DNA from 3 places in the Vibrio sp. MA40-2 genome. Region 3 is predicted to be linked to each of the others. Evidence: predicted binding sites of a transcription regulator. Region 3 holds the regulator's gene; each other region holds the start of a gene.
What was found. Region 3 encodes MetJ, which represses methionine synthesis genes. Its sites were predicted from a motif close to TTAGACNTNTANANGTCTAA; they were not measured.

Region 1: ACLKML_RS07075 (MetQ/NlpA family ABC transporter substrate-binding protein) is a predicted target of MetJ. The motif match lies at 1,926-1,945, and genes of this name have one in related genera.
Region 2: metK (methionine adenosyltransferase) is a predicted target of MetJ. The motif match lies at 1,771-1,790, and genes of this name have one in related genera.

Annotation. Positions count from the first base shown of each region.
Region 1 is NZ_CP178627.1:1,609,620-1,612,906, forward strand. It holds gene ACLKML_RS07065 (alpha-hydroxy acid oxidase) at 1-452, shown strand, start outside; gene ACLKML_RS07070 (2-hydroxyacid dehydrogenase) at 619-1,644, opposite strand; gene ACLKML_RS07075 (MetQ/NlpA family ABC transporter substrate-binding protein) at 1,975-2,778, shown strand; gene ACLKML_RS07080 (SDR family NAD(P)-dependent oxidoreductase) at 2,906-3,287, opposite strand, start outside.
Region 2 is NZ_CP178628.1:549,157-552,443, reverse strand. It holds gene ACLKML_RS09985 (SprT family zinc-dependent metalloprotease) at 1-357, opposite strand, end outside; gene metK (methionine adenosyltransferase) at 519-1,670, opposite strand; gene tkt (transketolase) at 2,023-3,287, shown strand, end outside.
Region 3 is NZ_CP178628.1:1,173,627-1,176,913, reverse strand. It holds gene ACLKML_RS13075 (bifunctional aspartate kinase/homoserine dehydrogenase II) at 1-307, opposite strand, end outside; gene ACLKML_RS13070 (O-succinylhomoserine (thiol)-lyase) at 308-1,474, opposite strand; gene metJ (met regulon transcriptional regulator MetJ) at 1,710-2,030, shown strand; gene ACLKML_RS13060 (malic enzyme-like NAD(P)-binding protein) at 2,104-3,287, opposite strand, start outside.

The DNA of each region.
Region 1 (3,287 bases), on a different replicon from region 3:
ACCCAACATTGGATTGGTCTGTATTGAGTTGGATCAGAGAAGTTTGGCAGGGTAAGTTGATAGTCAAAGGTATTTTGAACGAACACGATGCAAAAAAAGCAATGGAATGTGGATGCGACGGTGTGGTTTTGTCTAATCATGGTGGACGTCAGCTCGACGGTACTATTTCGCCAATAGAAATGATTCAGACGGTCAGATCAGTGATGGGAGAAGATAAGTTGTTGTTGGTTGATAGTGGTTTTAGACGAGGTACCGATATCGTAAAAGCCATCGCTCTGGGGGCTAACGGAGTGTTGATTGGCCGTCCTTTCTTATATGCATTGGCAGCAGACGGCAAGCAAGGTGCAACAAATATGATGAGTATGTTAAAGCAAGAGGTGGAAAGAACCATGGCTCAATTAGGCTGCAAAACCATTAGTGATATCAATTCAAGTGTTCTAAAACGGCTCTAATGTCCCGCTAAGTTGGCTTTTAATGTATTTGGCTAGGTCGTATTTTAGGTGGGTAGGGTGGCTAAACTATGGCTCACCTAAAACGAAAAGGTGAGCCTGTGTATATTTAAAAGCAGTTTTTAAACAAGCAACTTGCTGGGAATTTTTTCGGTTAACTGTTTTTGGGCTAACTATTATCAAAAACGTGTGGCGTTACTTCGTTGCCATTGGTCTCACCTTTACGATAGGCCACTATATTGGATAGAGTGGTTTCTGCAATATTTTGCAGTGCTTCATCGGTAAGGAAGGCTTGATGACCTGTAAAAATAACATTGTGGCAGGCTGAAAGTCGGCGAAATATGTCATCTTGAATGACTTCTGCGGACAAATCCTCAAAAAACAGTTCTTTCTCATGTTCATAAACATCTAACGCTAAGCCGCCCAGTGTCCCATCTTTTAATGCATCGATGCAGCTTTGTGAATCAACCAGTTTTCCACGACTGGTATTGATTAAAAGCGTTCCTTTTTGCATTTGACTGAACGCTTCTTTATTGATTAAAAAAGTATTTTCAGTGGTTAATGGGCAATGAAGTGAAATAATATGAGATTGTGCAAGTAAGGTGTGCAAACTAACATATTCTACCCCTAATGCTTTTGCTTCTTCATTAGGATATGGGTCAAATGCCAGTAGTTTACAGCCAAAACCTTTAAGGATCCGCAGCGTCGCCAACCCAATTTTTCCTGTGCCTACAACCCCTGCTGTTTTACCGAAAATATTCATTCCGGTTAATCCTTCCAACGAGAAATTTGCATCTCGGGTACGCTGATAAGCTTTATGAATCCGACGGTTAAGTGTCATCATAAGAGCGATTGCATGTTCTGCTACCGATTCAGGAGAATAGGCAGGGACTCTGGATACTCGTATGCCGTAGCGCTTGGCAGCATCCAAGTCGACATTGTTAAAGCCTGCACATCGCATCAATAACAGTTTTACGCCTTGCTCGCAGAGGACTTTGAGTGTTGCCTCGCCTAAATCATCATTGACAAAAGCGCACACAGCATCATTGTTTTGTGCAAGGCTGGCCGTTTTTTCATTCAGTACAGTATCGAAATATTCAAATTGTAGTTCATCACTATTAATCACATTCTTTTTATGCAGTTCAAAGCTTTTTCGGTCATAGCGTTTAGCACTGAAAAATGAAACTTTCATTATATTCTCCTAGATTGTTGAATAGGTAAATCAACTGAATGAGATCAAATAGCTGTCTGCCTTTTCAACCGTTTATAAATAATAATGCACATGACATTACAACATTCAGCCACAGCATTCGACCCTTTTAAAACTGTTACCACCGCTTAAGTAGCGCTGCTTAAGCGGTGGTTGGTCGGTATTCTTAACCTCGACTTCCCATATTGTTCTTTTTTAAGCTTAATTTACTCTTTTTTAAGCTTCATTTTAATAAATCTATTGACCAAATCGTGTTAATCGCTAGTATAGCTGTCTGGACATCTAAACGTCTTCTAATTTTTAAATGGAGTTATCATGAAAAGCTACAAAAAAATCACAACATCGCTACTGGCATTGGCTCTCGTACTCGGCGTAGTAGGGTGTGAACAAAAGGAAGAATCGGTTATTAAAATTGGTGCGACTGTTGGTCCACACGCACAAGTTGTGGAGGCGGTTGCCAAAGAAGCGGCGAAGCAAGGGATCAATATTCAGGTAGTGGAGTTCTCAGATTATATTACGCCTAATGCCGCACTAAGTGATGGAAGCATCAACCTTAACAGCTATCAACATCAACCGTTTCTAGATAACTTTAATGATAATCACAGTAGTAATTTAGTCTCTATTGGCCGTTCAATTTTAATGCGCATGGGTGTTTACTCTAATAAATATAAGACACTGGACGCGATCCCTGAAAATGCACGAATTGCGATTCCGAACGATCCAACTAATGGTGGACGCGGTTTACTATTACTCGAAAGTGCAGGATTGATTACGTTAAAAGAAAACGTGGGATTTAAAGCTTCTTTGAATGATATAGCTAGTAATCCTAAAAACATTGAATTTGTTGAAGTGGATGCCGCTCAATTACCACGAACACTTGACGATGTAGACGCGGCGGCTATTACCATGAACTATGTCATGTCTTCGGGCCTTGATCCTAACAAACAAGGTATCTACTTAGAGCCAAAAGACGCACCTTTAGCGGTAATGGTAGTTGCAGCAAGAGAAGAAGACAAAGATAAAGAGTTATACAAGAAAATTATGGCTATTTATCACTCTGACGAGATTAGTGATTTCTTAACAGACACCTTTAAAGGCACGATAGAAGCGGCCAATTAAGATTTGCCCTTCAGCATTATATTCCTCCAGGTAGAATCCATTTCTCACCTTGTAGAATTTAAAGAGGATCAGCTCTGATCCTCTTTAGTGAGTTAATTTTTCGAGCCAGTTAAATTGTAGTTAAGGGTTAATTTCTACCTGCTATTACGCCGCCATCGACATCCCAAATTGCGCCTGTAACCCAACTGGAATCGTCACTAAGCAATAAATTCACTACGTTTGCTATGTCTTCAGGTTGACCAATTCGACCGATTGGGTGAAAACCATTGAATGTCGCCAGAGTTTCATCCATAGCACTAGGCTCAATAAATGACTCAAAAATGGTTGAATTGACCAATGCTGGCGATATCGCATTAACACGAATATTATGATCACCTAACTCCATCGCTAAATGTTGTGTTAATGCATGCAGTCCTGCTTTTGCCATCGAGTAAGCAGAAGAAGGCGTGGCTTTAATTGCTTGCTTCGCCCACATAGAGCCAATATTTACAATGGAACCACCATTGTGA
Region 2 (3,287 bases), 620 kb from region 3:
AACCGAGGTGATTTCAAAAGTATGAGTGGTTTTTGCTGCAAGAGAAAAAACACGCTCCATCACCATTTTCCATTCTTTTCCGTGTGGCTTTACTCGACCAAATAGCGCAAAGGTAATCAAATGTGCTAATTCATGAGGAATAACCTCATGTAAGAATTGCTGTTGATTTTCATTAAATAATACCGGATTAAGACGAATTTCCCAGAGTTGTAATAGTGCTTTTCCGGCGGATTTTCCTCGCAGTTTAAAATTAATGCTCGGTACTGGAAAGTGTTGTTCAAAATATTGATTGGCTATAGAAACGTAGTGGCGTAATGCTTGCTCGGCTTGCTCACTGAGTAGAAAAACTTGCTGTATGTTGGCCAAAGAAGACTCCAAAAAAAACGCCTCAGGTTAATCTGAGGCGTCAATTATAAAGCGAATTTCATGTGATGACTATTTTGAAGTTTGTAATTTATTGTAAAATTACAGTCTATTAAAAAACGTTCATCTATCAGAAATGCACAACATCTCGAAAGTTACAGTCCAGCGAAATCACGTAGGAGCTCTGCTTTGTCAGTCGCTTCCCAAGGGAACTCTTGACGGCCAAAGTGTCCGTAAGCTGCCGTTTTTTTGTAGATTGGTTGCAGTAAATTTAGCATTTCTTGTAAGCCGTATGGACGAAGATCAAAGTACTGACGGACGGCTTGAATAATAACATCGTGAGAGACTTTTTCTGTACCGAACGTTTCAACCATAATAGATGTTGGATCAGCTACACCAATAGCGTAAGAAAGTTGGATTTCACAACGATCAGCTAGACCTGCGGCAACAATATTCTTAGCAACATATCGTGCTGCATAAGCAGCACTACGGTCAACTTTTGAAGGATCTTTACCAGAGAATGCACCACCACCATGGCGAGCTGCACCACCGTATGTGTCAACGATAATTTTACGACCGGTTAGGCCACAGTCACCCATTGGGCCACCGATAACAAAGCGGCCTGTTGGGTTGATAAAGAATTTAGTCTCTTTATTAAGCCACTCAGAAGGAAGTACTGGTTTGATGATTTCTTCCATTACTGCTTCACGTAAATCCGGCGTAGAAATTGATTCACAATGTTGCGTTGAAAGTACTACTGCATCAATACCGACGATTTTGCCTTGATCGTACTGGAAAGTAACTTGGCTTTTTGCATCTGGACGTAACCAGCTTAATTGGCCATTTTTACGAACTTCAGCTTGTTTTTGTACCAATAAGTGAGAGTAAGTAATAGGAGCAGGCATTAATACTTCAGTTTCATTGGTTGCGTAACCAAACATAATACCTTGGTCGCCAGCCCCTTGATCTTTAGGGTCACTTTTATCAACCCCTTGATTGATGTCAGGAGATTGTTTACCAATAGTGTTTAGTACTGCGCAAGAGTCAGCATCAAAACCCATGTCGGAGCCTACGTAACCGATCTCACGAACGGTTTGACGAGTAATTTCTTCAATATCTACCCAAGCGGATGTTGTTACTTCGCCACCCACCATAACCATGCCTGTTTTTACATAAGTTTCACAAGCTACGCGTGCTTTAGGGTCTTGCTCTAAGATTGCGTCAAGAACTGCATCAGATATTTGATCTGCGATTTTATCTGGATGACCTTCTGATACAGATTCAGAAGTAAACAGGTGCTTAGCCATAATAGATAGCTCCGTTATTAAAACGTTAAAAAAAGATGCAAACAATGCATCTTTCAAAATAGGATAAATGTTCAGTGCGAAACTCTATTTTAATAGGCGTTTCTACATCTAGACGTCTATTCTAGTATTTGCAGTTAGAAATACAAGTTTTTTTTGAGGTGGATCATAAAGTGCTGATATTTCTATTTGCGAACTTTGAGTTCGTAGTCTTAAAAACTGGGGCCTTAGCACTATTCACTAAGGAAAGGATTGCAGTCCTAATTTTGCTTTGAGAGAATAGCGACCGCTATTAAATAGGATATAAATAGCGTTAGTTTATATTATTGAATTCGCTTACTTACCAGGAGCAGACATGCCTTCTCAACAACCTTCTCAGCAAGAGCTAGCAAACGCAATTCGCGCGCTTAGCATGGACGGCGTACAACAAGCCAACTCAGGTCACCCAGGCGCACCAATGGGGATGGCTGACATCGCTGAAGTACTTTGGCGTGGTCATTTAAACCATAACCCACAGAATCCACAGTGGGCAGATCGTGACCGTTTTGTGCTTTCTAACGGTCACGGCTCTATGCTGATTTATTCTCTGCTTCATTTGACAGGTTATGACTTGTCTATTGATGATTTGAAAAACTTCCGTCAATTACATTCGAAAACGCCGGGCCACCCAGAATATGGTTATGCACCTGGCATCGAAACCACGACTGGACCTTTAGGCCAAGGCATCACTAACGGTGTTGGTATGGCGTTGGCTGAAAAAGCTTTGGCCGCGCAGTTTAATAAACCTGAACATCAGATTGTTGACCATAATACTTATGTGTTTATGGGTGACGGTTGTTTAATGGAAGGCATTTCTCACGAAGCGTGTTCATTAGCTGGCACATTAGGGCTGGGTAAACTGATTGCTTTTTGGGATGACAATGGCATTTCTATTGATGGTGAAGTAGAAGGTTGGTTCTCCGACGATACACCTAAGCGTTTTGAAGCGTATGGTTGGCATGTTATTCCTGCCGTAGATGGTCATGATCCTGTGGCAATCAATGCAGCCATTGAAGTAGCAAAAGCGGAAACAGGCAAACCAACCCTGATTTGTACTAAAACTGTGATTGGTTTTGGCTCGCCAAATAAAGCGGGAACGCATGATTGTCATGGTGCACCTTTAGGTGCCGATGAAATCACGGCCACTCGTGAAGCTCTAGGCTGGAAGCATGGGCCTTTCGAGATCCCTGCAGATATTTATACTCAGTGGGATGCAAAAGAAGCGGGTTTAGCAAAAGAAGCGGCATGGAATGAGAAATTTTCAGCGTACGCGAGCGAGTTTCCAGAGCTTGCAGCAGAATATACCCGTCGTATAAACGGTGAATTACCTGCTGAATGGCAACAAAAAACCACGCAAATCATTGCTGATTTACAAGCTAATCCTGCCAATATCGCCTCACGTAAAGCGTCGCAAAATGCGCTAGAAGCGTTTGGTACTATGTTGCCTGAGTTTATGGGTGGCTCGGCTGACCTTGCTCCTTCTAACTTAACCATGTGGTCTGGTTCTAAATCTGTATCAGCAGACGATGCATCGGGTAACTATATTCATTACGGTGTTCGCGAATTTGGTATGACCGCCAT
Region 3 (3,287 bases):
TATCGCCTAAAGCAGAAAATTCCGCATGCAATACGGCTAACAATTCATTGGGTTCATCCAATAATTGCTCAATTAAATTCGACTGATATTGACGCAACTGCATAAGCAATTCATGCGCTGTTCGTCCATCTTTATTTAGAGCATTTAACCATTCAAGCAGTCTATTGGTCGTATCACCAGCCGCAGAAACAACAATTAAATCTTCATGTTGTGAATATTCGGAAAGAATGTTCGCCACACGCTTATAGCACTCAGGGTTAGCAAGACTGCTACCACCGAATTTATGCAGCTGACGCTTACCTGTCATTTACGCTGTCTCCTGAACTTCTTTAAAGGCATTATCTAAATCTTCAATTAAATCTCGGCTATCTTCTAGCCCTACCGATAATCGAAGCAATGTTTGAGCGATACCAGCTTGTTGAAGCGCCTCTTCACCCATTGCTCGATGAGTCATCGTAGCAGGGTGACAAATAAGGCTTTCCACTCCCCCTAAAGACTCCGCTAGAGAGAACAGTTTTAGCGCACCAACAAAAGCTTTTAACTGTTCCATAGACCCATTGAATTCAAAACTTAGCATTGAACCAAAACCAGACTGTTGTTTTTTAGCTATTTCATGGCCTGGATGATTCACTAAACTTGGGTGATAAATGGTACCAACGCGATCTTGCTTAGCTAAGTAATGTAAAATTTCTCGCGAACTCTCTTCATGTATTCGCATTCTTGCACCCAAGGTTCGTATGCCTCGCAGCGTCATATAGCTATCAAAGGGCGTGCCCGTCGCACCAATACAATTTCCCCACCAAGCTAATTCTTCGGCATGTTGCTCGGTTTTGGTCACAATCACGCCGCCAATTACATCGGAATGACCGTTAATATATTTGGTTGTAGAATGAATAACAAAATCTGCACCTAACTCCAGTGGTTTTTGGTATATCGGTGTCATAAAGGTATTATCCACCGCGACCAATGCCCCTACTGCATGCGCTTTTTTACAGGTTTCTTGCACATCCACCACTCTCACCAATGGATTAGATGGTGTTTCTAACAAGACTAATTTTGGCTTTTTAGCCAATGCCGCCTCTAAAGCTGATTGATCTGATTGATCAATAAATAAAACCGAAAAATCACCTTTCTGAGCTCTGGTATTAAACAAACGATACGTACCACCATAACAATCATTCGGTGCCACAATCAGATCATTTGGACCTATAAAAGCCGATACCCATAAATTGAGTGCTGAGGTACCACAATTAGTCACCACTGCACCTGCACCTGACTCTAGTTCGGAAAGGGCTTGTTCCAACATATTTCTATTGGGATTGCCAGAACGGGTATAATCGTATTTAGGAACATCGCCAAAATTAGGGAAGCTATAATTGGTCGATAAATAAATGGGAGGGACGACGGCTTGATATTGGGAATCAGATTCAATCCCGGTGCGAACAGCAATAGTCGCAGGTTTCCTTTGTGTCATGTGCTTGCTTTCCTTTATCAGGTTTCAGGCTGTGATTTGGCGATCCGCTAACTATACCTGAATATCGAAATACTATACTTGAATATCGAGATTTGGAACGTATATCGCACACTTTACTGCTAGTTTTAAAGGACGTCAATACCTCTAGACGTCTATATGTCTTTGCTTATAGAGGTAAATCCCGCTAGAATTCTAACCCATAAATATTTTATGACTATTTTTATAAAGGTGAGCAATGGCTGATTGGAATGGCGAATATATAAGTCCATACGCAGAGCATGGTAAAAAAAGCGAACAAGTAAAAAAAATAACCGTATCCATCCCTCTGAAAGTTTTAAAAATTTTGACCGATGAACGTACGCGTCGCCAAATAAATAACTTACGACATGCAACAAATAGTGAATTGCTGTGCGAAGCATTTTTACATGCTTATACAGACCAACCATTACCAACAGATGAAGATTTGAGAAAAGATCGCCCTGATGATATTCCAACCGAAGTAAAACGATTAATGACGGAAATGGGCATAGAGTTTGAAGCATTTGATGAAGAGTAATGATTAATTCAGCAATCTACTACCTTAGATAAAATTAGGATAGTAGATTGCGGTTACCTAAATACAGATCGCGTTAATCCATATAATGCTCAGGTAAATCGACTCTAGCAACACCAGACTCCACTGCGGCAATAGCCACCGCTTTGGCAACACGAGGTAGTAAACGAGGGTCCATAGGTTTAGGGATAATATATTCTTTACTAAACTCTAACGACTCTACACCTGCCGCTTTTAATACTTCGGCAGGAACCGGTTCTTTGGTCAACTGACGAATCGCTTCAACTGCTGCTAATTTCATTTCAATATTAATTTCACTGGCTCGAACATCTAAAGCACCACGGAAAATAAAAGGAAAACAGATAACGTTGTTAACTTGGTTCGGATAATCCGAACGGCCAGTTCCCATAATCAAATCGCTTCTTACTTGATGGGCGATTTCAGGTTTAATTTCAGGATCAGGGTTCGAGCAAGCAAAGACTACCGGCTTATCTGCCATCAATTTAAGTGCATCGGCAGGGAACAGATCGGGTCCAGAAACACCAAGAAACAAATCCGCACCGTCAATCACATCTTCTAGCGTGCGTTTATCAGTATTATTGGCAAACATTTTTTTGTATTCATTTAAATCGTCACGACGAGTGTGAATAACGCCTTTTCGATCCAGCATGTAAATTTTTTCTCGCTGAGCACCACATTTTATCAAAAGCTCCATGCAGGCTGTTGCTGCTGCTCCTGCGCCAAGACAAACAATAATCGCTTCTTGTAAGGTTTTTCCTTGTAGCTCTATCGCATTGAGCATACCTGCAGCGGTTACAATCGCTGTACCATGTTGATCATCGTGAAAAACCGGAACTTGGCAACGCTCAATTAACTGGCGTTCTATCTCAAAACATTCAGGGGCTTTAATATCTTCTAAATTGATGCCACCAAACGTATCAGCAATGCTAGCAACCGTATTGACAAACTCTTCAGTTGTACGGTGTTTAACTTGTATATCTATCGCATCAAGTCCCGCAAAACGCTTAAATAGTAATGCCTTACCTTCCATAACCGGTTTAGATGCCATTGGTCCTAGGTTACCTAAACCCAAAATAGCCGTGCCGTTAGAGATAACAGCTACTGTATTTCCTTTCGCTGTGTATTTGTAAACATTGTCAGTATTTTGCGCAATTTCACGTACCGGCTCTGCAACGCCTGGGCTATAAGCAAGCGCTAAATCTTCAGCAGAATCTGCTGGCGTAGTCAATGCAACCGCAA